DNA from 2 places in the Natranaerovirga pectinivora genome. Region 2 is predicted to be linked to the other one. Evidence: riboswitches for the same ligand, from Rfam matches in the RefSeq annotation. Region 2 holds a riboswitch; the other holds the start of a gene.
The links. A riboswitch is a leader RNA that binds a small molecule or an ion and turns the genes downstream of it on or off. The one in region 2 is predicted to bind cyclic di-GMP.

Region 1 (17,226 bases), on a different contig from region 2:
ATTATAAAGTATGATGCTAATAAAGCAAATAAGTTATTTGTATTAGGTAATAATCCATACGATTTTGAAAGGGATATGGTAATTACCCCTTTATTATTAGTGGAGTCTTATAAATTACCTGTAACAGAAGAATTTGCCAGTAAGGCTGAGTACTTTTATGATGAGGAAGGTTTTTATATAATATACTTTTTAAATGCCAACCAGTATGTGATATATAAGGAAGGTGTATATGAAATTATATCCATTGAAGAATTTGAGGAAGTATATAATCAATATACCTTTGGTAAAAAACAATTACCTAATAAAAAACATATGGGCAGAAAAGAAATTGAAACTGTTGTTATGGACTATTATGGAACAGATAGGGTTTTCACCAGGTATCTGGCCATTGATAATCAATATGCATTTATCTTAGCATCTTATGGTGTTAACTATCAAAATATTGTTCCAATAGCTTTAGAAAAGGATAACAATACATGGCATATTATTCAAGCTAATATAACAGATTTTTATGAGTTTAATGAGTTGAATAGGGGCTATAATATAAGTCTAATACCAGGACATATTAAAGATAAGGATAGGATTATTCCACTATCATTTAATGATAGAACAAAAATTGTAGAGGATCTTTATGAAAGGGAAATTATTAGCAATAAAAGTTTTAGTCAATTATTATATGCATCATATATGAATAAATTTATTTTTATTAAACTACTTGATGGAAGAGAATTTGTATATACTGTATCCTTTGGATTTCTTGACAAGATATATACACTAGAAGAGGCGTTAGGAAGTTATAGAGTTCCTAAGATAATAATGATACAAGAATAGACTTGAAAAAAGCTTATGCTTCTTGGGTACCAGGTACCAAGAGGCATAAGGGGGTAATAAAAATGGTTGTCCTTAGGCATAATAAAAATGTTATTTTTAACATAGGAATACTTTGTTTCATTTTTAATAAATTTATGTCATACTAATATAGTAACTATAATTAGAGTGAATGATGAATATGATACAAATTATTTTAATCCTAATACTAATACCTTTTAATATGAAAATATTTAAAGCAATAAAAGAATACTTATTTCCCGATAAATATGAGTATATAGAATTACAAAGATTGATTTTATCCAAAGATACTTTTAAAGTTAATAAATCAAAGTACCAGAGGGCTGATTCAATACAAGAAGTTAAGATAATTTTATTATATCTTATTTGCTTAATTATATTAATTATTGAATTTTGTTTGATGTATGAAATGTTTAATAAGTTCATTTAAGTACTGCTCTCATACTAAAGATAAAGGAGGTTAATTATATGAAAAGAAGAATTGGAATATTAACCAGTGGTGGAGATTGTCCTGGACTTAATGCGGCTATAAGGGCTGTAGCGAAATCAGCATATAATAAAATGGATGCAGAAATAATTGGAATTGAAGATGGCTTTAAGGGCCTTATCAACAAAAAATATAAAATGATGAAACCAGAAGACTTCTCAGGTATATTAACAAGAGGTGGAACCATACTAGGAACGGCAAGAACTCCTTTTAAAAGAATGAGAGTGATAGAGGAAGATAATTTAGACAAAGTTAAGGCTATGGTGAACACATATAATGAGTTAGAACTAGATGCCTTAGTTGTTTTAGGGGGAAATGGAACCCATAAAAATGCTAACTTATTAAGAGAACAGGGTCTTAACGTAATCGGCTTACCAAAAACCATTGATAATGATATATGGGGAACAGATATTACCTTTGGTTTTCATAGTGCAGTAAATATTGCAACAGATGTAATTGATAGGATTCATACCACAGCGGATTCCCATGACAGAGTAATGCTTGTTGAACTAATGGGAAATAAAGCAGGGTGGTTAACTTTATACGCTGGGATTGCTGGTGGTGCTGATGTCATTTTAATACCAGAAATTCCTTTCAGTATGGATAGTGTACTAGTGGCTCTAAAGAAAAGATATGATAGTGGCAAAAACTTCTCTATTCTAGCTGTTGCAGAAGGAGCCGTTACAAAAGAAGAAGCAGTAATGACTAGAAAAGAGTTTAAAAAATATAGAAAAGAAATGAATCACCCATCTATTTCTTACAGTATTGCTGATGAAATAAACAAGCAGCTAGGATTTGAAACAAGAGTAACCATTCCAGGGCATCAACAAAGAGGGGGATCCCCTTCTTCCTATGATAGAGTATTAGCAACTAAATTAGGCGCTTTTGCAGCTGAGTTAATTGAGAGAAACGAGTATGGACAAACAGTAGCATTGGTTAACAATCAAGTAGTAGGATTGCCTCTAGAAAAAGTTGCTGGAAAACTAAAAAAAGTAAGGTCTGATAATGATCTTATAAAGTCTGGACGTTCAGTAGGAACAAGTTTTGGTGATGAATGAAATTGACCATCATTGACTAACGCACCAGAAGAAAGAAATGACAAAAACAAAACAGCTTATACCACTGTAAATTCAGGGTATAAGCTGTTTTTTCTATACGCACGCTGTAGGACTCGAACCCACAACCTACTGATCCGAAGTCAGGCGCTCTATCCAATTGAGCTAAGCATGCAGACAAATATATTTTATCATTAATTATATTTTAGTCAAGTATTACTTAGTTGAAGTTTAAAGATTAGTCTTTAAATGCTTTCTTAATACGAATATCATCTCCGAATATTTTAAGAGTCTCATAGCTTCCAAAAATTCTTGAAACGATCCTATTAGAGTATTGCTTAGACCAATCTGCTGGTTGTAAGTTTGTTGATATAATAGTTGACTTTTTACTAATTAATCTAGTATTAAGACAATTAAACAACTGAGAACTGGTAAAAGACGTACTAAATTCTGTTCCTAAATCATCTATAATTAACAAATCACAATTAAGTATATCAGCTACTAAATCCTCATAAATATCACTATTATTTTTATTGAACTTATTCTTTTCAAAGGTTTCAAACAACTGAAAAGCTGTAAGATAGATGACATTATGGCCTTTATCTAAAAGAGATTTTGCAATACAATTGCTTAAAAAAGACTTTCCGACACCAGCATTACCGTAAAAAATTATATTTGAAAAATCCGTTTTAAAATGTTTAATAAATCGAATACAAAAGCTATATACATTTGTTATATTCTGACGAGGAGACATACCATATTTTTCATTAATTTCAGTAGAAAAAAAAGTGAAATCAAAAGAATCAAAATTCTCATGCTCTAATAAAGACTTTATATTAGACTGCTCATAAGCAAGATCTACCAATCTTTGCTTAAAACAATAACACTTTTCGTTTTTAATAAACCCAGTATCAGAACATTTATTGCAATCGAACTGTTTTTGAAGATAGTCTTTTGGATAACCATGAAGATGGAGAAGTTCAATTTTCTTCATTGACAGTTCTAAGTTTTTTTCTTTTAATTTCTTTAATTCATTGCTAGAATCAAAAGAATTTGAAATTAATAATTTTGACAAATGAATACTTGTCCTACTAATTTCGTGATCGATTTCTTTGATTTCAGGAATTTCATTATAAATTTCTTTCTTGCGATAATCGTATTTGTATTGATTTGCTAATTGTTTTTCTTCGTAGAGTCTCATAATTTGTTTAAATTGTGAAGTTTTTAAATTCACCATAACTACCTACTTTCACTTGCCTTTTTAATTAAACGTTCTCTTGCCATTTTTTCAAGTTCGTCAAAATTATAATCCCGTTGACTATAATTAACAAACTTACTCTCTTTTTTAGTTTCTGGACGTGTTTTTTTATTTTTTTCAAACTGATCATCTAACAGTGTAATATCATTAAAATTACGGACATTCTTTTTATGCCAAGCGGATAAAATAGAGTCAGCATAATCAAAGCTAGGCTGGTGTATAGCTTGTATGGTTCGATTACAAGCTTCAAGGATAATATCTAATTCAAACTTATATGTTTCTAGCCATTTTTTCATATATTGTATTTCAGTTACTGCAGGGTTTCTATTTCCTAATCCGAAAGCTTTCATTATACCGAAATAACTTTTGCTAAAAACTTGTATATGATTTCTTGCTTTCTCAAGAGTATCAATATTATTTTCAGACCAAGTAATGGCAACTTTTTCTATGTATCGCATAGATCTATTGTTATTTGAAACACAATACTCTATTAAGAATTCAATAACTTCAAATGGAAGCTTAAGCCAATCATAAAAGGAAATAAGTGTACTTAATTCATTTTGAGTAAGTAATTTCCCTAAGTATTTTTGAGTAATATATATCAATTGTTTAAATGAAGCATTCTCAGCAAATTTATTCATTTCAGAAGGTTTGTATTCAGGTTTTTCATTTGGTATAAGTTCTACTGAATCGGTATCCATCTGATTAATAGTCTCAATTGTAGGAGAATGTTGTAAATTACCTAGCTGTAATATAGAAATTTTATTGATTTCTTTATCAGTACCTTCAACTTTTAAAATATTTAAATCATTCCAGTATCTAAGAGCTCTAAGAACATCAGCCTCAGTAAGATTTAGATTATCAGCAATTAAAGATGTCGAAATTTCTGTATTATTTTGCATACTTCTTAAAATATATAAATACACTTTTATAAAATCTCCATTAGCAGAAGACATATAGTGGTCAATAAATATATTTGAAACAGAAGTATACAAGTTATATTGCCCTGAATCTAAAACGATTTTATGCATAATGATTCCCCTTAAATGATTAAATAAAACCAAATCAATTATTTTACAGTAGTATCATTATAGCATAGAATACAAAAATTGAGAATGTAAATCCTAAGTTTATACGTTCTAAAATATGACAAAATCATTTGTAAGAATGTCATCTTATTGACAATGGTGTCGGATAAGCAATGTTAATAAACCTGTGGATAATGTGGATAACTAGTGCACATAAGTTGTAAATAATAAAATCCTTTAGAATAAAATGCCTAAAATAGGCTTGTTTCATTTTTAAATTCATAAAATAAAAATAGGATTATGTTAACAAAAGTGTTCACAAATATATAATGAAAATAATGTTGATAAATATGTGGATAGTGTGGATAACTAATTTCCAAGGAGCTCTTCCCCTATGATATTAATATCTCCGGCCCCCATAGTTATTAACAAATCACCATCGGCACAATTTTGCAATAAAAAGCATTCAATATCATCAAATGAGGAAATATAGTAGGCCTCTTTTCCTAATTCTGTAAGCTTATTCAAAAGATCTGTTGCATGAATATCCCCTGGGTCTTTTTCTCTAGCGGCATAAATATCTGTAACAATAATTTTATCAGCCAAACTAAGAGACGTTGCAAATTCATCTAAGAAAGCTTTGGTTCTGGTATAAGTATGTGGTTGAAAAACACACCAAACTCGTTTGTGGGGATAATTCTCTGTAGCTGTTAGTGTTGCAAGAATTTCTGTTGGATGGTGAGCATAATCATCAATAATAGTAACGCCAGAAACAGTGCCCTTATATTCGAATCTTCTTTGAGTACCATTAAACTGCAATAAACCTTCTTTTATATCATCTAAGGTTATTCCTAATTCTAAAGAAGAAGCAATAGCAGATAAAGAGTTATATATATTATGAAGTCCAGTTACTTGTAATTGAATCCTATCTAGCTTTTTCCCTTTATAAATTAAGTCATAACTGCCATGGGCTAAAGCATTATATTCAATGTTATCTGCAGAATAATCGTGTTTGTTCATATCTGAACCAAAGCTTACAATTTTACAGTGCAAGTTAGAAACCAAAGAATCATATTCATTAATATCACCATTCACCACCAAAATGCCATCGGAAGGAATTTTTTTTGCAAAACAATTAAAAGACTCAACGATTTCATCTAAATCCTTGAAGAAATCAAGATGATCTGCTTCAACATTAAGTATAATCCCTACCTGTGGATTGAGTTTAAGAAAACTATTATAATACTCACAGGCTTCTGTTACAAAGAAATCCTTTTCACCAACTCTAATATTGCCTTTTATCACATTTAGAATACCTCCTACAGATATTGTAGGGTCTTTTTTACCTTCCAATAATATATGAGATAACATTGAAGTGGTTGTTGTTTTGCCATGTGTACCAGAAACAGCAATAGAGTATTTATAGTTATTCATAATTTGCCCTAATAGCTCTGCTCTATCTACCAATGGAATATTTAATTTTTGAGCTTCTTGAAATTCAGGATTATCTTCCTTTACTGCAGCTGTATGTACCACAAGATCATATTTATCTGAAATATTGCTAGACTTATGACCAATAAATACTTGTATGCCTAGATTTTCAAGGCGTTCTGTTATGGCAGATGATTTCATATCGGAGCCACTTATTTCAAAATCATTGTAATGAAGAATTTCAGCTAGTCCGCTCATACTAATACCGCCAATACCAATAAAAAATATTTTTTTTGGATTATTAAAAGTTATTTCAGTCATTCATTAACACTCCCTATATTTTTTGAAAGCTAATTTTTTTCCCAAATACTCTATCTAAAATAATTTTATACCTTAATTAAAAGTATATGCAAAAAATTACAATTCTATATTGATATTATACCTGTTAAAGAAAAAAAATTAAAGAAAAAGAAAAATACCGAATGTTTTTGAAAAAAACTACTTAAAATATTCGTGTAATTGATGTATAATAATTAAAAGGAAAAATGAGAAGATAATTCATTTTTATAATCAGCTGGATTGAAAGGAAAGGGTATATGAATGGGAAAAGTAAGCAAGAATATGAGAATTGGTGTTATTACAAAAATATTAACTGAGAATCCAAATACTTTGTACACATTAAATTTCTTTACGGAACAGTTTAATTGCGCAAAATCCACTTTAAGTGAGGATATAGATGTAATTGCTGAATTATTTAAACAATATAATTTAGGGAAAATTGAATCTTTTGCGGGAGCGTCAGGAGGCATAATTTACAAACCTAGTATGTCTGAAGAACAAGTTAATGACTTAGCTAAAGAGTTGTGCTTGAGGCTAAAAGAGGAAAGTAGGATTATTCCAGGTGGTTATGTATACATGAACGATATTTTTTATGACCCAAGTTTGGCCCATAAAATTGGAAAAGCTTTAGCAAATCCTTTTTTTGATAAAGAAATTGACTATGTTGTTACTATTGAGACAAAAGGTATTCCATTAGCATTAATGACAGCAAGAGTTCTGAACAAACCAATGGTAGTTATTAGAAAATCAGCAAAACTCACTGAAGGCACAACCATACAAATGAATTATATTACAGGATCATCTAAGACCATTAAGACTATGTCATTGGCAAAAAGAGCTATCCCTAAAGGATCTAAAATATTGTTCGTTGATGATTTTATGAAAGCTGGAGGAACAGCAAGGGGTGTTATCGATTTAATGGACGAGTTTGAAGCGGAAGTAGTTGGTGTTGCAGTAGTAATGACAACAAAATGGCCAGAAGAAAAATTAGTAGATGATTTTTACTACCTTGTTGAGTTAGAAAATGTATACGAAGAAGAAAAAGAAATAAAAGTCTACCCTAAAAAGTAAAAAAAATGTAGTTCTAAAGTACTGTTAAAGAAGAAATAAACTTAAAAACAAAATAATTTGTCGAAAAAGATAAAAAGTTATCTAAAAACCCCTTAAGTATGCGCTAAAATATAATTTTTTATTCAAAAAACCATTGAATTTTAATAATAAGTATACTATAATTATTTTGTGAAAATATAATCGAACCTCCAGGGGAGATCCTAATTACTTCTCAGGATACTAACAAAGTTACAGAAAGGGGTTAACACATGGAAATAACAGATGTAAGAGTACGCAAAGTCAACAAAGAAGGTAAAATGAAAGCAGTTGTTTCAGTGACATTTGATAATGAATTCGTTGTTCATGATATTAAAGTTATTGAAGGCGAAAAAGGTTTATTCATAGCAATGCCAAGTAGAAAAGCTTTAGATGGAGAGTTTAGAGACATAGCTCATCCAATTAATTCTGAAACAAGAGAAAAAATTCAAAAATGTGTACTAGAAAAATATGAAACAGTATTATTAACAGATGAGACAGAGGACGAAATAGCTGTATCTTTTATTTAATAATACATAGGCACTTTCTTAGGAAAGTGCCTTTTTTCATTTCATAGAACACTTTTATTCCCTACAAAGTGAAAAATTAGGATCAAAAGAATGAAAAGTGTTGATTTTTCCAATGCAATAGGGTGTTATTTATTGCATATATTATATATGTATTGTAAAATATTTATTGAACTATATAAAGGAAGGTGTTTATAAATTGGAAAAGTTAAAAGCTGTAATACTTGCTGCAGGTCAAGGGACGAGAATGCAATCTAAGTTGCCAAAAGTTTTACATAAAATTATGGATAAGACGTTACTAGAATATGCCATAGAAGCAGCTGTTGAAGCGGGTGCTGAAGAAGTTTGTGTTGTAATTGGGCATAAGAGTGAATTAGTAAAAGAAAAAATCAATAATAATGTTGAATTTGTTATTCAAAAAGAACAACTAGGTACAGGGCATGCAGTTATGCAAGCTAAAGAATTTATTGGAAAAACTGGCAAAACTTTTATTCTTTTCGGTGATACACCTTTAATTACTGGAAATACACTAAAAGATTTAATTGAAAAGCATGATAATAATAAAAATTCTATAACAGTATTAACGACAAAGGTTGACAATCCTAAAGGATATGGTAGAATCATTAGGGATTCAAATGGTGCATTTGTAAAAAGCGTAGAGGAAAAAGATGCTACTGAAGATGAAAGAAAAGTAAATGAAATCAATTCAGGAATGTATATATATAACTCTAAGGTGCTTTATGAAACACTAGACACACTAACAAATGATAATGCACAAGGAGAGTACTATTTACCAGATACGTTAAAAGCAGCCATCGAAAAAGGCTATAAAGTAGATGGAATGAGTACAGACTTAAGTTCTGAAATATTAGGTGTTAATTCAAGAGTTCAATTAGCAGAGGCTCAAAAAATTATGCAACTTAGAATAAATGAATACTGGATGGAACAAGGTGTAACAATAGTAGATCCTAATGCTACATATATAAGTAAAGATGTTAAAATTAAAAGAGATACAATTATTTATCCAAATACCATTATAGAAGGTAAGACTACTATTGGTGAGGACTGTACCATTGGATTAAATACTCGAATAAGCAACTCTATTATTAGTGATGGTTGTACAATTGAACAAACGGTAATAATAGATAGTGAAGTAGGTAATAACACTTCTATTGGACCTTTTGCATACTTAAGACCAAATTCAAAATTAGGTAATAATGTAAAAATAGGTGATTTTGTTGAAATTAAAAATTCAACAATAGGTGACGGGACTAAAGCATCTCATTTAACATATATAGGTGATGCTCTAGTTGGTAAGAATGTAAACTTTGGTTGTGGAACAATTACTGTTAATCATGATGGCAAAAAAAAGCATCAAACAATTATTGAGGACAATGTATTTATAGGATGCAATACAAATCTCATTTCACCAGTAAGAATTAGAAACAATGCGTTTATTGCAGCTGGATCAACCATTAACAAAGAGATTCCACCCTACTCATTAGGGATATCAAGAGTGCCCCAAGAGAATAAAAAGGATTGGGTTAAAAAAAATAGATAAGAAATAAATCAGGAGGATTTCTAATGACAAACGCTTCAATGAGTAACGAAAAGATAAAAATATTCGCAGGAAATGCTAACAAAGACTTAGCAAAGGTGATCGCTGCAGAATTAGGCTTAGAAGTAGCATCATCAGAAGTAGGAAAATTTAGCGACGGAGAAACATTTGTAAAAATTAATGAAATTGTTCGTGGTGTAGATGTATTTGTTATTCAGTCCACAAGTGGTCCAGTTAATGATAACTTAATGGAGTTACTCATTATGATTGATGCATTAAAAAGAGCATCTGCGGGAAGAATAACAGCAGTTATACCTTACTATGGGTACGCAAGACAAGATAGAAAAGCTAGAGCAAGAGATCCAATTAGTGCTAGATTAGTTGCTGATTTATTACAAACAGCAGGCGTAGATCGTGTATTATCTATGGACTTACATTGTGCTCAGATACAAGGGTTCTTTAGTATTCCTGTTGATCATATGTTAGGCAATCCATTAATTGTAAAATACTACTCAGAAAAATTTGCTGGTCAACTAGATAATTTAACTGTTGTATCACCAGATGTTGGAAGTGTAACAAGAACAAGAGCTTTTGCTGAAAAATTAGATATACCTATTGCAATCATAGATAAAAGAAGACCAAAAGCAAATGTATCTGAAATAATGAATATTATTGGGAACATTGAAGGTCAAAATGTTATATTAATCGATGATATGATTGATACGGCGGGTACAATCTGTAATGCAGCCAATGCATTAAAGGAGAAAGGTGCAAAAGCAGTTTTTGCTTGCTGTACACATCCTGTTTTATCAGGTCCTGCAATTGAAAGAATACAAGACTCAGCAATTGAAGAACTATTGGTTTTAGACACAATCCCTCTTTCTAAAGAAAAGCAAATAGATAAGATTAAAATTTTATCTGTTGCATCAATATTTGCCAACTCAATTAGCAGAATACATTATAACAAATCAATGTCAGAATTATTTAGATAATATATATAAAGTAGGAAGGTGTTGTACTTGACTTTCCTGCTTTATTTTGAATTTGAAAACTTTATTAAGGGCGTGAAAATATGTATCTAATCGTTGGATTAGGCAATCCAGGGTTACAATATGCCGCTACAAGACATAATATTGGCTTTGAAGTAATAGAAAGATTTGCCTATGAGAATAATATTAAATTAAATCAAAACAAACATAAAGCCATTATTGGATCGGGACATGTAAAAGGACAAAAAGTTATACTAGCACAACCACAAACTTATATGAATAGAAGTGGAGAAAGTATACGGGCAATAATGGAATTCCATAAAATTAAAATAGAAAACTTATTAATTGTTTATGATGATACCAGTCTTGACTTAGGAAGAATAAGAATAAGAAAAAAAGGTAGTGCAGGTGGGCATAATGGTATTAAGAACACTATTTTACATTTAGGCACTCAAGAATTTCCTAGAATAAAAGTTGGTGTAGGAGAAAAACCACCAGGTTGGGATTTAGCAGATTATGTATTAGGGCGTTTCGGAAAAGAAGAGATGGATATAGTAATAGAAACTATAAAAAAATCTAGTGATGCCATAGAGTGCTTTATTGAAGAAGGCATAGAGAGTGTTATGAATAAATATAACACATAAATCAAAGACAAATTTATTTAAAATTCTCACAACACATAGTTCTAAAGTACTAATGACTTTAAAACAATGATATATTGCAATAATCAAAAAATCATGTTAGTATTAATTTGTAAGAAAATAAGATATTTTGTCGATAATAGCAAACCTATCGAAAGGTAGGGACGCAAAGCTATAGGGCCTTTTGTACATTGGTATTAATGGCAGCCTAGCCGCCGAAGAAGACTTTTGTGCTAGGCTAAATTGACAAAATTTAGGCTGGTTTTTTAATATTACTAATTTGAAAAGACTTAAAATGGCCCCGTGCTCCTTGGTACCCCCCTCTCTCAACCAAGGAGCTTTTTTTATGCCCATCTCCAAAAATCCATTAATAAAATAATATTATAAAATTTAATTATAAATATTTATCCATATAGTATATAATACTATATATAGGCTTTTCAGGTTTTTGTTAGAATTTAACTTAACCATAAAAGTCCAATTGTCATGAAATAAATTAGGAAGTGATATAAAATGAATACATTGTTGCAACCTTTTAAAGAACTAGAAGAATTTAACTTAATAAAAAAAGATATAGAGAATAAGAAATTACCTGTCCATATCACAGGGTGTATAGACTCTCAAAAAACCCACGTTGTCTATGGATTAGGAGAATATAGAAAAAATAAAGTTATTATTACGTATAATGAGTTAAGGGCAAAAGAAATATATGAAGACATGAAATTTTTTCATAAAAACATATATTTATACCCAGCTAAAGACTTAATATTTTATAGTGCAGATATTCACAACAATTATATAGTTGCTCAGAGAATAGAAGTATTAAAAGGGCTTATAGAAAAAGAAGAAGCAACAATCATTATGACTATTGATGGGGCATTAGAGCATTTGGTAACATTAGATACCATAAAAGAAAGTATCTTAACCTTTCAAGTTGGTGAAATATTAAATATAGAAAAAACAAAAGAAGATTTCGTATTAAGAGGATATGAGAGAGTTGAATTAGTAGAGACTAAGGGTCAATTTTCAATACGTGGAGGCATCATTGACATCTATCCAATAACAGAAGAAAATGCCTATAGAATTGAATTATGGGATGATGAGATAGATTCTATACGTACAATGGATATTAAAACCCAAAGGTCCATTGAAAAAATAGATAGTATTAAGGTTTATCCAGGTACAGAAGTGGTATTAAAGGAAAATAATATTAAGAATGCATTGATAAAGTTAGAAAAAGAAAAAGAAGAAATGGTAAACTTCTTTAAGAAAAGTGATAAAAGAGAAGAAATAGAAAAAATCAAAGAAACCATTTCAGAGATTAATGACAAACTTGAAAATCTAAAAACTTATAGTGGTGTGGAAAGTTATATTAAATTCTTTTATGAGGAAACATCATCTATTATCGATTACTTCCAGAAAGATGAAACAATATATTTTATAGATGAGCCAAAACGGGTTAAAGAGAAGTATGAAGTTGCAAGTAAGGAATTTCAATTAAGTATGATGGGGAGATATGAAAAAGGGTATTTATTGCCTTCACAACTTGAATTGCTTCATTCATTTGAAGATATTATTAATAAGCTTAAAGATAAAACATTAATAGTCTTAAGTACACTAACACAGAGCATTAAAGAAATCAATATTAAAGAACATTATAATTTAGAAGTCAAGTCTATTAATCCATATAACAATAGCTTTGAGATGTTAATAAAAGATTTAAAGGCTTATCAAGATAAAAAATATAAAGTAGCATTATTGGCTGGTTCAAAAACAAGAGCTGAACGATTGGTTAAAGATTTGCAAGAAAGAGACATAAGAGCCAGTTATAACAGGGACTTTTCATCTGAAATTATTGAAGGAAATATAGTCGTAGGATATGGTAACCTTCACAAAGGGTTTGAATATCCATTAATTCGCTATGCCATTATTTCAGAAACAGATGTATTCTCTAAGAAAAAGGAGAAAAAACGAAAGAAGCAATATAAGGGAAATAAAATACAGAAATTCACTGATTTATCTGTAGGCAATTATGTAGTACATGAAAATCACGGTCTTGGTATATTCCAAGGCATTGAGAAAATAGAAGTTGAAGGTATTTCAAAAGATTATATAAAAATAAGTTATAGAGATAATGGGAATTTATATGTCTCTACAAACCAACTGGACTTAATTCAGAAATATATTGGTGCTGAAGGCAGAAAACCAAAATTAAATAAATTAGGCTCTAGTGAATGGGTTAAAACCAAAACAAAGGTAAGAAAAGCAGTTGAAGATTTGGCTAAGGATCTAATTGGGTTGTATGCAAAGCGCCAAGAAGAAAAAGGGTATGTTTACTCTAAGGATACTCTATGGCAAAAAGAGTTTGAGGAAATGTTTCCTTTTGAAGAAACGGAAGATCAATTGTATGCAATAAGAGATACTAAAAAAGATATGGAAAGTCAAAAAATAATGGATAGGCTTATTTGTGGGGATGTAGGATATGGTAAAACTGAAGTAGCTATAAGAGCTGCATTTAAAGCTGTCCAAGATGGTAAACAAGTGGCGTATTTAGTCCCTACAACCATATTGGCCCAACAACATTATAATAATTTTGTACAAAGAATGAAGAATTTTCCTATTAAAGTAGAAATGTTATCCCGTTTTAGAAGTGCTAAGGAGCAAAAACAAACAACAGAGGGACTACGGAAGGGATTAGTTGATATTGTAATAGGCACCCATAGAATAATATCAAAGGATGTAGTATTCAAAGACCTTGGTTTATTAATTGTTGATGAAGAGCAGAGATTTGGAGTTAAGCACAAAGAAAAGATGAAGCAAATGAAAGAACATGTTGATGTATTGACATTAACGGCTACGCCAATTCCAAGAACATTGCATATGAGTCTTATAGGTATAAGAGATATGAGTGTGTTAGAAGAGCCGCCAGAAGAGCGATTGCCAATACAAACTTATGTACTTGAATACAATGAAGAAATGATACGAGAAGCCATTCATAGAGAGCTTGCTAGAGAAGGTCAGGTTTACTATGTTTACAATCGTGTAAAAGATATTGATGAAATTGCTGATCGTATAAGTAAAATGGTACCAGAAGCTCAAGTGGCTTTTGCTCATGGTCAAATGAATGAAAGAGAATTAGAGCAAATAATGTTTGACTTTATTAATGGCGAAATCGATGTATTGGTTTCTACAACAATAATTGAAACTGGGTTAGATATATCCAATGTAAACACTATAATAATACACGATTCAGACCAAATGGGACTATCTCAGTTGTATCAATTAAGGGGAAGAGTAGGTAGATCCAATAGAGTTGCCTATGCCTATTTATGTTATAAGAAAAATAAAATGCTAAATGAAACAGCTGAGAAAAGACTGCAAGCCATTAGAGAATTTACTGAATTTGGATCAGGATTTAAAATTGCAATGAGAGATTTAGAAATTAGAGGAGCAGGAAACCTATTAGGATCTGAGCAACATGGTCATATGGAAGCAGTAGGTTATGATATGTACTGTAAGCTCCTAGAACAAGCTATAAAAACTATGAAAAACCATGATCAAGAAGATTCTTTTGACACAACAATAGAAATGAATGTCAATGCCTATATTCCTCAAAGCTATATTGAAAATGAAATACAAAAACTAGATATATATAAGAGGATAGCAGCTATTGAAAATGAAGAGGATTATTTTGAAATACAGGAAGAAATAGAAGATAGATATGGAGATATCCCTAAAACCGTTTCTAACTTGTTAGAAATAGCATTAATTAAAGCATTAGCCCATTCAGCAGATATTATATCAGTAGAGCAAAGACAAGATTATATTAAGTTACAAGTAAGACAAGAGACTAAGATAAATCCAATAAAAATACCTGGGTTAATTGAGAAATACAATAACAAATTAAAGTTTTCAATAAAGGATGCACCATTCTTTACCTATAAAGTAGATATAAACAATAAAAATGAATTTTTCAGACAGATTAAGAATGTATTACACGACATAAAAGATTTGAAGGATTAGTTAAACTTCTTTATAATAATAATTAAGGTAAAAGAATTAAGTCCCTTTTGCCAAGAGCAAGAGGTAGAATAAACTTAATAGAATAGGAGGATGCAGGTGAACAAAAAAATTGTTTATATAATAGCATTCGTTACCATGATTATTATATCTGGATGTTCAACCAATACAACGAACAAACAATATGTTATAACCATAGATGAAGAAAAAGTTTTGCTTGATGAAGTACTATTATACTTGAACGAAATTGAACAAGAGTTTGAAGCCATTGGCGGACAAGATATTTGGGAAACGAATTTTGATGGTATGACTGCAGAAGAAGTGGCAAAACAAAGAGCCATTGAAAATGTTGTTCGAATCAAAATAGTAAATGATAAAGCAAGGGAACTAGGGATATCACTGTCAGAAGAAGAAATGAAAGATATTGATAGATTTGTCTTGGAATATCTAAAGGAATATTATGAAGAGGGTAGTGGTGATGAAAGTCTTGTAAAAGAAGTATTCAAAGAAAATCTTCTTGTTAATAGAGTGTATAATGATTTAACAAAAGACTTTGAGCCTGATGAAAAAAGGATAGCACAATACTTATTAGAAGATGAAAACTATAAATATTTTTCAAGTTTCTCATTAGAGCAATATAGAGTAAAACATATATTACTTAAAACCCATGAAATATCAGGGAACAATAATTTAGAGCCTTTAGCATTAGAAATTCAAGAAGAAGCCTATGAAAAAGCATTGGAAGTATTAGAAAAAGTTAGATTAGGAGAAAAATTTGAAAGCTTAGTTCTATCCTATTCTCAGGATACGGAGTCCATTCAGAACAAGGGTGAATACACTTTTTTAAAGGGTGAGATGATGGAAGCCTTTGAAGAAGCAGTATTTAATCTAAAACCTGGTGAAATCAGTGATATTGTAGCAACACCTTATGGCTATCATATCATTAAACTTGAAGAGATAATCAAACCATCTCAAGAAGCAGTTGAATTTTTTGAAGAACAAATCAAAGAACTAGAAGAAATCCTAACTAAAAATAATATTCAGATGCAAAAAAATGAAGCCTTTAATAAACAATATGAAGAATGGAAAAAAGAATATAATATTTTAATAAATGAAGATATATGGAGCAATATAACTGTAGGAAAATAAAAAAATATGAAAAGACGTATATAAAAAAATTATATATGTCTTTTTTATTGTCTAAAACATTTACCACATTAATTTACTGATAAAACAATAAGCACCCCTAGTCACAAAATTTTAACAGTAACCATCCATATATCTATTGTATACAAAGACTTTTAACAAATCCGTTTACCTAGAACAGAATTTATTTATATGCAGAGTAATAATTTTCCCACAGAAGAAGAACAATATAAAATATATAGAAAAATAGCAGAAAAAGGTGGGAATGAAATTATCATTTATCCTATTATGTTTTGACGAAGAAATGAACTCTTTCCTAGGTTATCGTGCTATTCGACTGTGTTTAGATCAAAAAGATGTATTTAAGACACAATTAAGAGCTATACTAAGAGCATCAAATTATGGTCCAATCAAAATAATGTATCCTATGATATTTTCTATGGAGAAAATTTAGAAGCGACACATAAAAGAAAGGGATTAAGGTTAAAAAAAATACTTTTATATTTGCTGAATAATAAAAGAAAAAATTAGCATACTAATTCATGACAGCAAAGACTTTTTTCTCAAAAGGAGGAAGGAACTTGAAAGCAACAGGTATTGTAAGAAGAATTGATGATTTAGGAAGAGTGGTAATACCTAAAGAAATAAGAAGAACATTAAGAATTAGAGAAGGTGATCCTTTAGAAATATTCACAGACAAAGACGGAGAAATAATTTTAAAAAAATACTCACCTATAGGAGAGTTAGGTGCATTTGCAAAACAATATGCAGAATCCTTAGCTCAAACAACTGGTCATATAATATGTATTTCA
Region 2 (17,226 bases):
TCTATCTCATCGATATAGATGATCCCTTGCTCAGCTTTCTCAATATCAAAATCAGCTGCTTGTATTAACTTTAATAGTATGTTCTCAACATCTTCACCAACATAACCAGCTTCTGTTAATGAGGTTGCATCGGCAATGGCAAAAGGAACATTTATCATTCTTGCTAAAGTTTGTGCAAGTAATGTTTTCCCTGAACCTGTAGGTCCAACCATTATTATATTACTTTTTTGCAACTCAACATCGTTATGTTTATAATCTGAATTAATTCTTTTATAATGATTATAAACGGCTACGGAAAGGGTTTTCTTTGCGTCATCTTGACCAATTACATACTCGTCTAAGAAACCTTTAATCTCTTTTGGCTTAGGTAAGCTTGATAAATCTTGCTCTTCTTTAAACTCTTGAAATTCCTCTTCAATTATTTCAGAACAAAGTTCAATACATTCATCACATATATAAACATTTGGGCCTGCAATTAATTTTCTTACTTGATCTTGTGCTTTATTACAAAATGAACACCTAAGCTGCTTCTTTTCATCAAAACGCCCTGCCATAATTTTCACCTCATTTCATATAACTATCTATGCTCAATTACCTTATCAATTATTCCATATTTTTGTGCTTGATCAGGATTCATAAAATTATCTCTCTCAGTATCTTTAGCGATTACTTCAAGAGGCTGACCAGTATTCTCACTTAACATTTGATTCAGTCTTTCTCTCATAGCAATGATTCTATCGGCATGAATTTTTATATCCGTCGCTTGACCTCTAGTGCCTCCTAAAGGTTGATGAATCATTATCTCTGCATTTGGTAATGCAAATCTTTTTCCTTTTTTACCACCTGCTAATAAGAATGCACCCATACTTGCAGCCATTCCAATACAGATTGTTGATACATCAGGCTTAATATATTGCATTGTATCATATATAGCCATACCAGAAGTAATAGACCCTCCTGGACTATTGATATATAGATGGATGTCTTTATCTGGATCTTCTGCTTCTAAGAATAATAATTGAGCTACTACTAAACTTGCCGTAACATCATTTACTTCTTCTCCTAAGAAAATAATTCTTTCTTTTAATAGTCTTGAGTATATGTCATATGATCTTTCACCACGACTTGTTTGTTCAACAACAACAGGTACTAAACTCATATAAAAACCTCCTTTTAAATAAATTTATTTACTCAGCCTATGTCTCTTTCTCAAGAGACACAAGCTTCGTTGAAAGCATGATTTCTAAAGCCTTACTAGCAAGTTTGCAAATTATACTTTCACATTAAACTCTTATACTTCCTTAGATGCTTCTACAATGAGGTCAAGTGCTTTTTGTACCGCCATATCTTCTTTCATATGTTCAACTTCATGGCCTGTTATCATTTCTTTTAATTTGTCTACTTCCATTTTGTACATTTCAGCCATTTTTCCAATTTCATTCGTTACTTCTTCATCAGAAATTTGAATGTTTTCAACTTTAGCAACAGCTTCTAATACAAGACGAGTTTTTACTCTTTTTTCAGCCTCTGTTCTAAATTGAGCCCCAAAAGATACTCTGTTTTGTCCAACCATTTGTAAATATTGGTCTAACTCTAAACCTTGATATCTCAATCTTTGCTCGAAATCTTGAATCATTTGCTCAACTTGCATCTCTACCATTGGCTCAGGTACTTCCATGTTTGAGTTTTCAATTACTTTTGTTATAACTGCTTCTTGTTTTTTAATTTTTGCTTCGTTTTCTTTTTGCTCTTTAAGTTTTGCCTTTATATCTTCTTTGTATTCATTTAATGTATCAAATTCAGATACATCCTTAGCAAACTCATCATCTACTACTGGAAGTTCTTTTTCTTTGATTTCATTTATTTGAACTTTGAACATAGCTGGTTTACCTTGTAATTCTTCTTTTTGATAGCTTTCTGGGAATGTAACATTTACTTCGATATCATCACCAATGTTTTTACCAACTAATTGGTCTTCGAAAGTATCAATAAAGCTATGTGAACCTATTACTAATGGATAATCTTCAGCTTTTCCACCTTCAAAAGGTACCCCATCTACAAAACCTTCAAAATTAATAACAACTTGATCATTCACTTTAACTGGACGATCAGTAATAGAGATTAATCTTGAATTTTGCTCTCTTACTTTTTCAATTTCTTCTGTAATTGCTTCATCTTGTATATCGATTTCTTCTTTTTCTACTTCGAGACCTTTGTACTCACCAAGTTCTACTTCTGGCTTAACAGCCACAGTAGCAGTAAAAATAAAAGGTTTTCCTTTTTCAATTTGTACTACATCTATTTCTGGTCTTGAAACAATATCTAAACCACTTTCTGCAATAGCTTTATCATAAGCGTCTGGTATTAAATAGTTTGCAGCATCTTCATAAAAAACACCTGAGCCATATGTTTTTTCAATAAGGGCACGAGGTACTTTACCTTTTCTAAAACCTGGAACTGCCATTTTGCTTTTATTTTTTTTAAATGCTTCATTTAAACCTTCTTCAAAACGATTTGCATCAACCTCAATCGTTAACTTTACCATGCTTTTTTCTAAATTTTCAACTTTTGAATTCATTCCTTTTGTTCCTCCTTAAAGACATTTATATGTAGCTATAAAGGGTCACTACTACCCAATTCATCTATTACCCCTTTTAAACATTAGTATATTATACCATATGATAATTATTATTTCCATATTTTTTTGAAAATGTAATTTGAAAACTTGCTTGCAAGGATTTGGAAATTACATTTTCACCGAAGATTATGTCTATTACGTTAGTAAGAGGCATAAGTTGAGGTAATATGAAAACTTGCTTGCAAGGATTTGGAAATATTTTCACAGGGTATAACTTTACTCTCTCATTATACTAACCAATTATTAACAAATTATAATAACAACTTATGATTTTGTTTAAATATGTATTACAGTAATATTACTATCTATTAATAATACTTATTTTAGGATAGAATAAATAAGACTAATAAAATCCCAAATAAAGTTTAAAATCACCCTTGCCTTTTAGACAGAAAAAAAGAAGTGTTTCTATGTACACTTCCCTTTTTCATCTATTCTTGAGTTATTGTGGTTGTTGGCCTGACATAGCTTGTTCTTGACTTGCTATCATTCTTTTAACCATTTCTCCACCAATTGAACCAGCTTGGGCAGATGTTAAATCACCATTATAACCTTGTTTTAAGTTAACACCTAACTCAGAAGCTACTTCGTATTTAAATTTGTTTAATGCTTCTTTCGCTTGTGGTACTACACTTCTGTTTGAACTACTATTGTTGTTTGTCATTGTCTTTCACCTCCGTGATATTATTATGAGCAGATTTTTTTTAAATATTAATCTTTTTAACTGGTAATTAAATCCATCATTTTTTATATATTATTGACTCCCAATTTAATTATCTTCTAAAAACCAATTTATATTCCTTTTATAATAATATTATTATCCTCTAAAATAGATACCCATTTATTGCATATGATTTATCCTATGTTATCCGTTATAATATAGAGAGTATCACATTGATTAGGAGGTATAAAATTGGATACTTTTTTAGATTATTATAAAAACAATATTTCCCCCACTCTTGAAAAAATTGATCTATTTTTCAAAACAGAGGAAGACAAAGGCAATACCATTTCTCTAGATATCCTATCAGAACTGCTGGATATTAGTATTACAGAAGTTGAAGAAATACTAGATCGTTATGAAATTAAAAACGTTAATAAAAGTTCTTTTTTTATTGTTATGAAAGAAGGGAGTAGTGAGATCTGCAAATACTTTAAGAGGCAATTAGAAACTGGATTACTAAATCAATATACACCTAAGAATATTGCTTACATATATCAAATACCTCAGCAAATTATTGAAAAGGCTATGGTTGAATCAAACTTACAATCTATTACACCAAAAAACTTAAATACTCTTTTTTCATATATATATATAGAATGTTAATCATCTATACTATATAGGATATAACTTACATATACATCACAACTCTATACCACACAAAAACACCGCAATAGAAGATTTCGGTGTTTTTGTGTGGTGTAATTTTTATCAGCTTACAGGAGTTCACTAATGCTATAATTATTTTCTTTATGTTTCAAATCATAATACCTATCTCTTACTTTTACTATTGGATACATAATATTATCTGGAGGTATAAACACTATTTCACCTATATCCCCATTGTTCATTTTTACTTTTTCTCCTACATAAATGGTAGCTATATTATATAAAAACCTGTTCATTATATTCACATCAAACTTGCTATAACCAAAACTTAAAATTTCTTGAAAGGTTTCGAAAGGTGTTTGTCTTTTTTTATATATTCTCTCAGATGTAATGGCATCATAAACATCCGCAATGGCAACTATTTTAGCATAAAGACTAATATTTTCTCCACTTAATCCTAAAGGATATCCGCTACCATCTTGCCTTTCATGATGCAATAAAACCGCTTTGCCAACTTCATCATCTAACCAGTCATATTCATTGCAAATGCTATACCCTAAACTTACATGTTTTTTAATTCTTTTGTATTCCTCATCTGTTAGGCTTTCTTTTTTATTTAATATAGTCAATGGAATCTTTATTTTACCAATATCGTGTAGCAAACCAGCTTTTATAATTAATTTGATTTCTCTTTCTTCTAAACCAATCCATTTTCCAATTAACATTGAATACATAGCTACATTTACTGAATGACTATATGTATATTCATCAACTCTCTTAATAATATTCATAGAATGTATTAGTTTATAGATACATTCTGAATTGTTAAATATAAAGTTAGATACCTTAAGTATATCATCTAATTCCATTTTTTGTCCTTTTGCAATATTGGCAAAATTATGTTTTATAACTGCTATACTATCATTGTAATTTTCAACAATGGTACTATCTTTGGTTTCTTCATCGTTTTTTTTATCTAGCACACATATTCTATCTATATTATTGATTATAATCTTATTTCTCATATATTCATTTAATATACTGTCTTTCATAACAAGGGGTATGGTACAACCATTTACCATTAAATCCTCAGCAATGATATCTCCATCTTTACTTTCTTTAACATGTATGTATTTTTTCATATTTCCACTCCTGACCGACATATAACTCATGCTTTTTAAAAACAAAGTGACTTGGTCACTACAAAATTAATTGCTTATCTGAAGTCACCTATTTTCTTGCCCATTAAGCTTTTTCTAACTTTCTTAGAAATGTACCCCATTTAATGAACTTTTTACTTTATAGCAATTAGAAAATTTTCCTACAAAAAAAAAGCAACCCTAAGGTTACCTATTATGTATTAGTAATTGTAAATATAACTAACAAGGTAACCCGACTATCCTATCATAACGACTTAGACTCGTAGCTTTGCGTCACCATTTTTCAATGGTTTTGCCTTTATCACTCATTTTATTCAATTGCATTGTTTTTTTAAGACCATAACACTATACTTTTCTTATAATAACATATTAACTGTCATATCTCAATACATTTATGTGTCTTTTCTAATTATTATAAATTGTATAAAAACAAAAAAACATGGTGCTGAATTAACCCACCATGTTCTAAAAACTTATTTACAAAAGTACAAATCCTAATACCAACCCAGCAAGAATTCCTATATTACCTAAATGACTATTCATTGCATTGGCCTGAGGGATTAGTTCATCATTTACAATATAAACCATAGCTCCAGCTGCAAATGCAAGAGAACCTCCAACAAAAAGAGGTGAAATACTAAAAAACACAAGACCGATGGCTGTACCAACAGGAGTCATTAATCCTGCAATTAAGGTAAATATAAATATTTTACCTGATGTTAAACCACCTGCTTTTAAAGGTCCTGCCATTGCCAATCCCTCTGGAATATTATGTAAAGCTATGGCAATTGCGATAAATATTCCCAACTCTTGACTTGACTCCAAACCTGCACCTATGGCTAATCCTTCTGGGAGATTATGCAATGCAATTCCAAAAAGTATTAAGTAGCCAGTTCTTAACATAGGGTTAATCTTTGGCTTAAAGTTTTCTCCATTCTCCACTACAAGATCATCAGGCTCTGATAAATGTGAGTGAGGTACAACTTTATCTAATAGGAACATCATTCCAGCTCCTAACAAAAATCCAATAACAGCTGTGGACATAGATCCAAGTTCAACAGATTCAGGCATAAGCTCAAATAGGGAAATTGCAAGCATTATTCCTCCAGCAAAACCTAATAGTATTGAGAGTACTTTTTCATTTGGCTTGCCAAAAATAATTAACAAAATAACACCTAAAGATGTTGAAATTCCAGCAAAAAAACTATAAATTAAACTTTCCATAAATGCCCTCCTTTTATATATATTTTCTACTATTATTATAACACAAAACCATATAATATGTAATAATTTTTCCCTCAAAAGAATTGATATCATTAAATAAAAATTGTCAATTAGTCCTGCTTCTAGTTGTTGATTTTAATAGTTAATTTTACGTACTATAACACATTATTTGTAAATATTCTTTTTTTAGTATAGACTATAATTAAATAGTTTGTTTAAATCAATAATTCACAAGGAGGTTTTCATATGACTGCAGATTCAATAGGTTTTAGCCTGCTTTTATTAGGCTTATTTCTTGTTATAGGTAAATGGATTAGAATAGGAACGCCTTTACTACAAGACTTATTTTTACCAAGTTCTTTAGTAGCAGGGTTAATTGCATTATTTTTAGGACCAGAAATTTTTGGCAAGCTAATTGGCGTAAATGTATTTCCTGATTTTGTTTTAGATACTTGGAGCTTTTTGCCTGGACTTATGATTAATATTGTTTTTGCTGCTCTTTTTATAGGCAAAAAAATTCCAAATATAAAAAGCGTCTGGGAACTAGCAGGTCCACAAGTAATTTTAGGATATATTATTTCTTTTGGACAATATGCCATTGGCTTACTGTTATCAATATTCATACTCTCACCTATATTTGGAACAAACCCAATGGCAGGTGCATTGATTGAAATTGGATTCGTTGGTGGCCACGGCACTGCTGCAGGACTAAGAGACACCTTTGATGAAGTAGGCTTTGCCGAAGGTGCAGATTTAGCAATTGGACTGGCAACAGTAGGCGTATTAGGAGGCGTTTTAATAGGAATTGCTTTAATTAATTGGGGCATTAGGAAAAAGAAATTAACAAATGTTATTAAAACCCTAGATAGAAGCGCACTAGAGAAGAAAGGCTTAATAGAATTGGATACAAGAGAGCCTGCAGGTTTTATAAGTACAAGAACAGAATCCATAGAACCTTTATCATTACACTTAGGCTATATTTGTATAGCCGTATTAATGGGTTATGGTTTATTACAAGGGTTAATTTGGATAGAACATATCACTTGGGGCACTATGACAGGTGTTTATTTATTAAAGTATGTACCTCTTTTCCCCTTAGCAATGGTTGGAGGTATTATCATTCAGTTGGTCTTAGAAAAATCAGATCGGTACAGCACAGTTGATAGAGACATTATTAATAGAATTCAAGGATTAGCTTTGGATATCCTTATTGTTAGTGCTTTAGCTACTCTTTCTTTAACGGTAATAGGAGAAAACTTTTATTCCTTTTTAATACTTTCACTAGGTGGTATTTTATGGACTTTATTTGCTTTTATATACCTAGCACCAAAATTAATACCTGATTACTGGTTTGAGCGAGGCATCGGTGATTTCGGCCAATCTATGGGCGTCACGGCAACTGGTTTATTATTAATGCGTGTTACTGACCCAGATAATAAAACCCCTGCCTTAGAAAGCTTTGGATACAAACAACTTCTTTTTGAACTTTTTGTAGGTGGAGGCCTTTTCACAGCCGCATCAATTCCACTCATTTTTCAATTTGGCCCTATGACCGTTTTTATAATTACTTTAGTTATTACACTCATTTCTATTTTATGTGGTTTTAAACTGTATGGCAAAAAATAAATAAAATAAAATGCCGCTAGTATTCATCTAGTGGCATTTTATTATTATATCCGTATAACAGGCTAGGTCTATGGATTCATTAATCCACTATTACATCAACTGGCAAACTAATATAAAAAGTTGTTCCTTTTCCTAGTTCAGTATTAAACCATATACTTCCTCTATGTAGTTTAGTAATAACATGATACACAATAAACAGACCTAATCCTGTACCACCTTTGCGTCGATAGACATATGATTGGAATAAACTTTTCTGAAGATCATCTGGTATCCCTGGACCTGAATCTTTAATGGAAATCAAAACATTACTTCCTTGTTCTGTTACTTTTATATCGATATTCCCATTATTAGGTGTCATTTTTATTGCATTATCAATTAAATTGCTAATAGCACGACTGAATTGATTTTTATGCAAGCTTAAAATTCTCTCTTCGTCTAAGTTAAAGAAATTCATCCTTATATTTTTTTCAAAACACAAAGTTTCCATTCCTCTAACGATTTTATCCATCACTTTATTTAAACTATATCTTGATAATTCTTGTGGCTTAAATATATTTAATAGACCGTCTACAGTGTTATTTAAATCATCGGCTTGGTCAATTATTCTTTCATAATATGTACTTTTATTGCTAGAACTCCCTAATTGAGCAAGACTTCGTATTATTGCTATTGGATTTCTTAAATCATGTACCACCGTTGCTATAAGATCAGAAATATTTAATATGCTTTTTTCCCACTCTAGCTCTTCTTGATTTTTCTCTATTAAGGTTCCAATTTCTTTTTCTATAGAGTTAACGCAAGCTTTTGCTATAAACATTCTAGATGGATCACCATATTCAGCCATTACAGATACACCTAATGCACCAATAACTTCACCATTATTAGTAATAGGGACACCTAAACAAGACCAATCTTGGTATTTTGTCACGTAATGTTCCTTTCCATGTATATAAACAGGTTCTTTTAATTCCAGGCAAGTCCCAATTCCATTATTACCAATATACTTCTCACTCCAATTAACACCTACACTAAAACCACCATATTTGCTTAATTCTTCATCTGATCCATAAAGACCAATAAGCCATCCATCTTTGTCTGCTAAACTAACCGTATGTGGAATTTCTTGTATACTTCCTGATAAGTATTTCATATAAGGATCTGCTGCTTTGATTAAATAATCAAATTCTAGAAGCTTTTTTTTTAATTCTAAATCTGATAAAACCACATAATTAATATTGCATTTATGAATTTTATTGATTTCACACCTTTTCCAAGCTTCTACTGTTACATTTCTTATTGCTGTTTTTTCATTTACAGCCATTTTAAAACTCTCCCAGTTATCCATAGGACTTATTTCAGGCTCTAACCCTCTTATCAATTGCATATAAACACCCTCTCTTATGTTGTTTTATTATGTATATTCACTGTCATTATACTAACAAAACCTAAACATATCGCCCTATATACATCTATATATTATACATATTTCTATTGATCCCTTTATTTATATTATACACTTTTATTACCATATTGTATATTTTTTTCTAGTTATCTTAAGAATACACATTAATACACATATTCTTTGTACTATATACCAACAAAAAATTATTATTATATAGGATACTTTAATTAAGCTTTGAGCTATTCAACTGATTTCTAAAGCAGAATATAAAAGAGCATTACACATGTTAAATCTAATGTTGAATCCTATTTAAGATTGTCTATAATTCTTGAAAACATTTTTAGCATTAAAACTTTTAAAAATACCCGCCTCCCTATTTTGTGTCTATAGGGGACGGGCTTATTATTTTTTATTTTTTAGTTGGACAATTTTCTTTTAAATATTTTAACCAAGCTACATCTTTTGACTAACATCTTTATTTTTTTACTCTACTGTAACAGATTTAGCTAAATTCCTTGGCTTATCTACATCATGACCTAACCCTACAGCGATGTAATATGCGAATATTTGTTGAGGAATGTTTTCTAATATAGATGTTAAATACCAATGAGTCCTTGGCACATAGATTACTTCATCTGCTGTTTTTTCTATTTCTGTATTCCCTTCTAATGCAATAGCCAAAACTTTTGCACCTCTTGCTTTTACTTCTTTTATATTACTAACTGTTTTATCGAACAATTCTTCTTGAGCCAATAACCCAACTACTAAGGAACCATCTTCTATTAAAGCAATTGGTCCATGTTTTAATTCTCCTGCTGCATATGGCTCAGCGTGTAAATACGCAATTTCTTTTAGTTTTAGAGCACCTTCCATTGATACTGCAAAATCTAATCCACGACCAATGTAAAATACATTTTTAGAGTCTTTATATTTGTATGCCAGTTCCTTTATTTTATCAGATTGCTCTAATATAGTCTCAATCTTTTTAGGGATTGCATATAATTCATCTCTTAATTCTCTAAATTCCTCAACACTTATTTTACCTAACTCCATTGCAATTTTTATAGAGATTAGATACATAGCACATAATTGAGCCGAATAGGCTTTTGTTGAAGCAACTGCTATTTCTGGTCCTGCCCAAGTGTATAATACATCATCTGCTTCTCTAGCAATGGTGGAACCTACTGCGTTGACTATACCGATAACATGAGCTCCAGATTTTTTAGCCATTCTAAGGGCTGCTAATGTATCTGCTGTTTCACCTGATTGTGATACTACAATCATTAAAGTGTTTTCATCTAAGATTGGATCACGGTATCTAAATTCAGATGCTATTTCAGAAATAACAGGAATTCTAGAAATACGTTCTACTAAATATTTTCCAACTAATCCAGTATAGGAAGCTGTTCCACAAGCTACGATATATATTTGATTAATCTTTTCTATGTCTTCTTTTGATAAACTGATACCATCTAATAAGATTTCATCTTGATCCAATGGCAATCTTGGAAGCAACGTATCTTTTACAACTCTTGGTTGTTCAAAAATCTCTTTTAACATGAAGTGATCATAGCCGCCTTTTTCTGCAGCTTCTATATCCCAGTCTACATGGTAGATGTCTCTTTCTAATGGTTCTTTGTCAATATTTAATATTGTCACAGCATCTTCTGTAACAATGGCAATTTCCTTATCTTCTAACAAATAAATATCTCTCGTGTATTTTAATATAGCTGGAATATCCGATGCGATATAATTCTCTTCATTGCCTAATCCAATAATTAATGGACTGTCTTTTCTAACGGCAATGACTTTATCAGGTTCATTTACGGCTAAAATAGCAAATGCATATGATCCTTCTATTTCATCAATGGCACTAATGACAGCATCTAATAAATTATTGCATTTTTTATAATAAAAATCTATTAATTGAACTGCAACTTCTGTATCTGTTTCAGATTTGAAGGTATAACCTTCTCCTTCTAATCTTTCTTTTAATCTTAGGTAATTCTCTATAATACCATTATGAACCAATGAAATGGTTTCATCTTCATTATAATGAGGATGTGCATTTTCATCAGATGGGGCACCATGAGTTGCCCATCTTGTATGACCAATTCCAATACAACCATTTATAGTAGATTCATTTACTTTTTCTTCTAATATCTTAAGTCTTCCCTTTGATTTGATTAAATTAAGGGCGTTATTATAAATACATACACCAGCTGAATCATACCCTCTATATTCTAACTTACTTAATCCATCTATTAATATAGGTGCTGCTTGAGACTTACCTATATAACCAACAATACCACACATATCCTTATCTCTCCTCTGATTTTCTAATTTAATCTTGACTCTATTAAATTTGCTAATGTTTCTGCCTCTTTTTGTAACACGTCTTTGTCTTTGCCTTCAATCATTACTCGAACTAAAGGCTCCGTTCCTGAAGGACGAATCAATACTCTTCCTTCTCCAGCGAATTTTTCTTCTAATCCTTCAATTGCTTTTTTAATAACTTCATCTTTTATGTAGTCATTTATTTTACTACTATTTACTTTTGCATTCACCAATACTTGAGGCAATACAGTCATTACCTTAGCAAGCTCAGATGCTTTTTGTCCTTTTCTTTTTAACACTTCTAATAAGTGAAGTGCTGCTATTAGACCATCTCCTGTTGTATTGTAATCCAAGCATATTATGTGACCTGATTGTTCTCCACCAAGGTTATATCCTTTTTCTACCATTTCTTCAAGAACATATCTATCTCCAACTTTTGTTTGTTCGATATTTATACCATTTTCTTTACCCATTAGACCTAGACCAATATTACTCATAACAGTAGCAACAATTGTATCTTTCTTTAGCTTCTTTTGCTCTTTCATGTGAAGCCCACAAATAGCCATAATCTGATCACCGTCAATGATCTTACCTTCTTCATCTACTGCTAGACATCGGTCAGCATCTCCATCAAAGGCAATCCCAATATCTGCACCTAATTGCTTCACATAATTTTGCAAATCTTCCATATGGGTAGAACCACAGTTTTTATTAATGTTTTTTCCATCTGGTTCATTATGGATGATATATACTTCTGCGCCTAATTGAGTTAATGTTTCTGGTGCCGAAACATAAGATGCCCCATTGGCACAATCTATAGCTACTTTTATTCCAGATAAATCTATATCAATTAAACCTTTTACATAGTTTATATAGTCTTCTATACTTTCTCTTCTATGTTTTACTCTTCCTACACCTGTACCAGTAGGAAGCTCTATGGTCTCTTTATTATCAAGTATAATGCCTTCTATCTCTTCTTCTAAAGCATCAGATAACTTATACCCTTTATCATTAAAAAATTTAATACCATTATATTCAACAGGATTATGTGATGCTGAAATCACAACGCCTGCATCTGCTTTATATTGTCTTGTTAAGTAGGCAACAGCTGGCGTTGGCACTACCCCTATGGATATTGCATCTGCTCCTACAGAACATATTCCTGCTATTAAAGCTGATGTAAGCATTTCTCCTGAAATTCTAGTATCCCTTCCAACTATAATTGTAGGTTTATGCTTCTTTTCTTTTGTAAGTACATATGCTCCTGCCTGACCAAGCTTAAAAGCCAACTCTACAGTAAGGTCTTGGTTTGCAATGCCACGTACACCATCAGTTCCAAATAATCTCCCCATTATGTCACCATCCTAATTTTTTAATCTTATTCATCCTTTTTCTATATGTAAACAAATTGATTATAACACCCAAAATTAGGTTTTTCAATCAATTGGATGCATTTAACTATACAACTTTGTGCATTGGTATATACAACTTATGAACTTGTATGTATCTAGTATCATTTTATGCCATTGCCTACCTTTTGGTAGCTTGTAATATAGTTGAAAAATTTCTGTTTATGCATAATTAAAGCCTTATACAAGTGTATAAGGCTTTAATTTAGGTATTATTATCTGTTCTTATTGACTCATCACCAATACCTTCTTCATTCTCTATTTCTAATTCAATGTCCACCATAGGCATTGGACCAATTATAGTCACACCCCTTGGAAGTACTACTTCAACAGGTATGGTATGTCTCCCTGGCTCTAAATCTCTAAGATCAATCCTTGTAATAATATTTTCTTTGGTAATTGTCCTTACTAAAGATTCTCTTCCAGCAATTCTTATATTAATATTTTCTTGTGTTAAATATCTAAATCTTAATTCTCTTGGCAATGATTTAACATCTAAGTTATTAATATCAATAGAGATATCTTTTTCAATAGAGCTTTCAATTCCAACTCTAACCGTTATCTCATCAGGTGAAGCATGTAATCTAATATTTTCAGGTAAATATTCTTTAATACTAATAGTAAATTCTGTGTCTTCTGTATAATCACTTATATCTATTGGTGGTATTACAATACTACTGATAGCATCTACTTGAGCTTCTCTACCAGCTATTCTTATACTTGTTGGACTATAATTAAACCCAGTTAGAACATAGCCTTCTGGCGGTTCTCCAACTGTTTCCATTCTTATTGGCACCGTTCTTTCCTTGTCAATATTAACAGTCACTTTTACAGTTGTGTTTAGGGTAACTTTTGAGACTTCATTTCCATGACTATCTAGTATGTAAGGCGTCGCATCTAAGATTATATCCCTTACATTGTTAGCATCAATTTCAACAGGGACAACAACGGATTTTATTCTATTGATTTGAGATTCAGGTCCTGTTATTTGTACAATATTCGGTTCTACTGTTACATTTCCAATAACATAAGGTGCATTTGGTGTTCCAATTATCTGATATTGTACACCCGCCTGAATAGGTCGTATATCTTCCACATTAACCAAAAGATTTTGCGGTTCCCATCTTACAACTTCAACTGGCTTAGTTCGATTAACCTCCACTTCTATAGGCACACTATTAGTAATAGATAACATTCTCATATCCGCTACAGCTCTTATATCTTCAGGTCTTAAGTTATCTATTACTGATCTTTTACCTTCAACCCTTACTGTAATGGTTTCACCTTTTATAACTTCATAGGCTTTATTATTAGCAGTTATAGATTCATCAAATCTTAACTGAACAGTAATATCCCGTATTTCATCTGTTGTCCAAGGGTCTTCCACATTAATTACTACTAACCATAGTAAAATTGCCAAAACCACTGATACAATTTTCCACATAAGATTTCTAGTTAGTACTCTTTTCATTTTTCTGTCTACCCTTCCATAACTTAAATTTCTTAACATCTATGGATTTCTTTTGAATGTATTGTAGCTTATTTTTCAGATATTCTCCATTTACATTTCTAATTAAGTTACCACCAATAGAAATAGAAACTTTTCCTGTTTCTTCAGATACAATAATTGTTATTGAGTCAGACACTTCACTAATACCCAAAGCAGCACGATGTCGAGTACCTAATTCTTTACTTAGTTTCATATTATCTGATAAAGGCAAATAACAAGTAGCGGCAACAATTCTATTGTTTCTTATAATAATAGCACCATCATGTAAAGGTGTATTATGCTCAAATATATTCATAAGTATTTGGCTGGTTACAACTGCGTCAACTGGGATGCCTGTTCTTTCGTATTCTGTTAATTTAATATCTTGTTCTACTACAATTAAAGCACCTGTTTTCGTCCCTGCTAATTCATAAACTGCTTTTATTAATTCATCTATTGTAAAGTTAGAAAATCTTTCACCTTTGTCTTTTTGATCTTCGAATTGAACGATTGATGCTAGAAAATTCCTCTGCCCTAATTGTTCTAAAGCTCTTCTCAGCTCTGGTTGAAATACAATCAAAATAGCTATAATCCCTACATTAATGGTATTTGCAAATATCCAAAGTATGGTATTAAGTCTAAAAACTGATGCTATAGTTGCTACAAGAAATAAAACAATAATACCTTTGAATAACATCCAAGCTCTAGTATCTTTTATTAATTTAATTAAATGATAAATAATAAATGAAATTATAATAATTTCAATTATATCAGTCATATTAACTTTTGGTATGGTAAAAAGTCTTGAGAGCCTATCACCGTCTAAAAATCTAGTAAACTGATTCAATAAAATACACCTCATTTAGCAACTATATTATAAAAACATAAGTTATTATTCTTATTATCCTATGTAAATTTTATTCTAACTATAATAAATTTAAAGTTTATCTTTACTTTAGTGCTTTTTTCTACTCCATTTTTACTAATGTTTATTATTATAATTTTATTATACCATTTTTTTGAGAAATGAGAATACATTTTAATAAAAACCTTAATACTTTTTATAAATTTTAGTCCTTTTGTACTATTTGAAAAATTTGTAGAAAAAGCAATTATTAAGTCACGTATGATTTCCCTAATAATTGCTTAGATTTTTTATTTTATTCTTTTAATTTTTCTTTCAGGTGTTGAAATTTTTATCTTTGGAATAGCTTTTACATAGTAATAGTAATCATCATCTTCATACTGAATTTTTTCTGTTCTATTGTAGTCAATTATACATTTAAAGAATTGTATTATAACTAATATAAAAGCAGCTAAAATACTTCTCCAAATGATTCCACCTACACTTAAGTTCAGGTTTAGTGTTAAATTACCAATTATGAATAGTATTATATTTAATAATGATACTGCCCCAATGGTAATATACCAAACATAATTTATTGAAAGTCTACTTATAATATATGTAGCTACTACAATTATAGCAAAAACAATAATAGTAAATAACATCTCTCGATCTGAAAAAACAGTATTTACAATTTCTTTGTACATAGCCATTATAACACTTGGCATCTCAACCCAATCATCAGAATGCAATCTTATTATGCTGTCTATGGATAATGCAAAATAATGCATTATTATTCCAAATGTGATTGGAATAATGGTAATTGGTGTAAAGAATAATCCAGCGAATATTGGTACTCCATATATTAAGTTAGAAGAAAACAACAAAGGAACCGCTAATATAAAATACCCCATTTTAGGAAATAAACTTATATACATAAAGTATAATGCAATTAGCAAAACACCTACTATTAGTGCTGCTTCTATAGAGGCAAAAGCAATGTGAGTTGTCACTAATAATCCCAATATAAATATTACCCACTTACCTGGTAACAACGTTAATACAATACTTAATGCAATATTTACTAATCCTCTATTTAAAACTGTTGCATATCCAAGAGCTTCATTCATTTTAGTAAGTATCATTAGAATTAATATAAATTTTAAAAATGTAAGTATTTGCTTCTCGAATCTTTTAAAATATATAATAAGTATTTCCCTAATCTCCAAAAGTTTAGTTAGCATTTGCTAAGTCCCTCCTAATAGTTGTTACTCATCCTTTATTTTATTTATTTTCTCAATAAGTTTTTTGTATCCAGATAATCTAGCCTGAGCCTCTTTGTATCTTTGAGAATAAATCCTAGTAGATAATACTGAATATACAAGTATTAACACCAAATATAAAACCCCATAAGTAATACCTAACTTAATAAAATCAATATTTGTTCTTTCCTCAACAAATACAAAAAGTTCTAATACAGCATGCCCACCAAAAAGCATCATAAGCGCAATTGTTATGCCGATTCTAGTTTTCATATTGTTAATTAATATATAATCGTGTTTAAAATAATCATTAATACGAAAATCTTCTTTGCCTATATTCTTCTCATATATTGCTAATTTAGTCATTATCTTAATTTTTTCTTCACTTAGCATATATTTCACCTCGAAGTATTTAATATGAAAGTTTAATCTGCAAACTTGCTTGCAAGGATTTGGAGATTAAACTTTCATTGAAACCTTGTGCCTGAAGCAAAGCGGAAGGCAT

Region 1: it holds a riboswitch for cyclic di-GMP, as region 2 does, so the genes downstream of both, mfd (transcription-repair coupling factor) here and EDC18_RS08825 (HD-GYP domain-containing protein) in region 2, are expected to answer to the same signal.

What each region holds. Positions count from the first base shown of each region.
Region 1 covers NZ_SMAL01000009.1:13,230-30,455, reverse strand. Annotated here, with positions in the region: gene EDC18_RS11630 (hypothetical protein) at 1-831, shown strand, start outside; gene EDC18_RS11620 (6-phosphofructokinase) at 1,318-2,394, shown strand; tRNA gene EDC18_RS11615 (tRNA-Arg) at 2,493-2,566, opposite strand; gene EDC18_RS11610 (ATP-binding protein) at 2,630-3,628, opposite strand; gene EDC18_RS11605 (DnaD domain protein) at 3,631-4,680, opposite strand; gene murC (UDP-N-acetylmuramate--L-alanine ligase) at 5,047-6,429, opposite strand; gene purR (pur operon repressor) at 6,709-7,518, shown strand; gene spoVG (septation regulator SpoVG) at 7,767-8,063, shown strand; gene glmU (bifunctional UDP-N-acetylglucosamine diphosphorylase/glucosamine-1-phosphate N-acetyltransferase GlmU) at 8,260-9,621, shown strand; gene EDC18_RS11580 (ribose-phosphate diphosphokinase) at 9,645-10,610, shown strand; gene pth (aminoacyl-tRNA hydrolase) at 10,691-11,251, shown strand; cyclic di-GMP riboswitch class I at 11,380-11,468, shown strand; gene mfd (transcription-repair coupling factor) at 11,762-15,271, shown strand; gene EDC18_RS11565 (peptidylprolyl isomerase) at 15,368-16,417, shown strand; gene EDC18_RS15000 (putative PEP-binding protein) at 16,577-16,711, shown strand; gene EDC18_RS14995 (putative PEP-binding protein) at 16,680-16,868, shown strand; gene spoVT (stage V sporulation protein T) at 16,996-17,226, shown strand, end outside.
Region 2 covers NZ_SMAL01000005.1:131,024-148,249, forward strand. Annotated here, with positions in the region: gene clpX (ATP-dependent Clp protease ATP-binding subunit ClpX) at 1-554, opposite strand, end outside; gene clpP (ATP-dependent Clp endopeptidase proteolytic subunit ClpP) at 578-1,159, opposite strand; gene tig (trigger factor) at 1,292-2,578, opposite strand; gene EDC18_RS08815 (alpha/beta-type small acid-soluble spore protein) at 3,081-3,302, opposite strand; gene EDC18_RS08820 (hypothetical protein) at 3,552-3,965, shown strand; gene EDC18_RS08825 (HD-GYP domain-containing protein) at 4,076-5,110, opposite strand; cyclic di-GMP riboswitch class I at 5,352-5,435, opposite strand; gene EDC18_RS08830 (ZIP family metal transporter) at 5,606-6,352, opposite strand; gene EDC18_RS08835 (sodium/glutamate symporter) at 6,599-7,978, shown strand; gene EDC18_RS08840 (ATP-binding protein) at 8,058-9,362, opposite strand; gene glmS (glutamine--fructose-6-phosphate transaminase (isomerizing)) at 9,864-11,696, opposite strand; gene glmM (phosphoglucosamine mutase) at 11,720-13,069, opposite strand; gene EDC18_RS08855 (CdaR family protein) at 13,332-14,597, opposite strand; gene cdaA (diadenylate cyclase CdaA) at 14,578-15,462, opposite strand; gene EDC18_RS08865 (hypothetical protein) at 15,771-16,703, opposite strand; gene EDC18_RS08870 (hypothetical protein) at 16,728-17,114, opposite strand.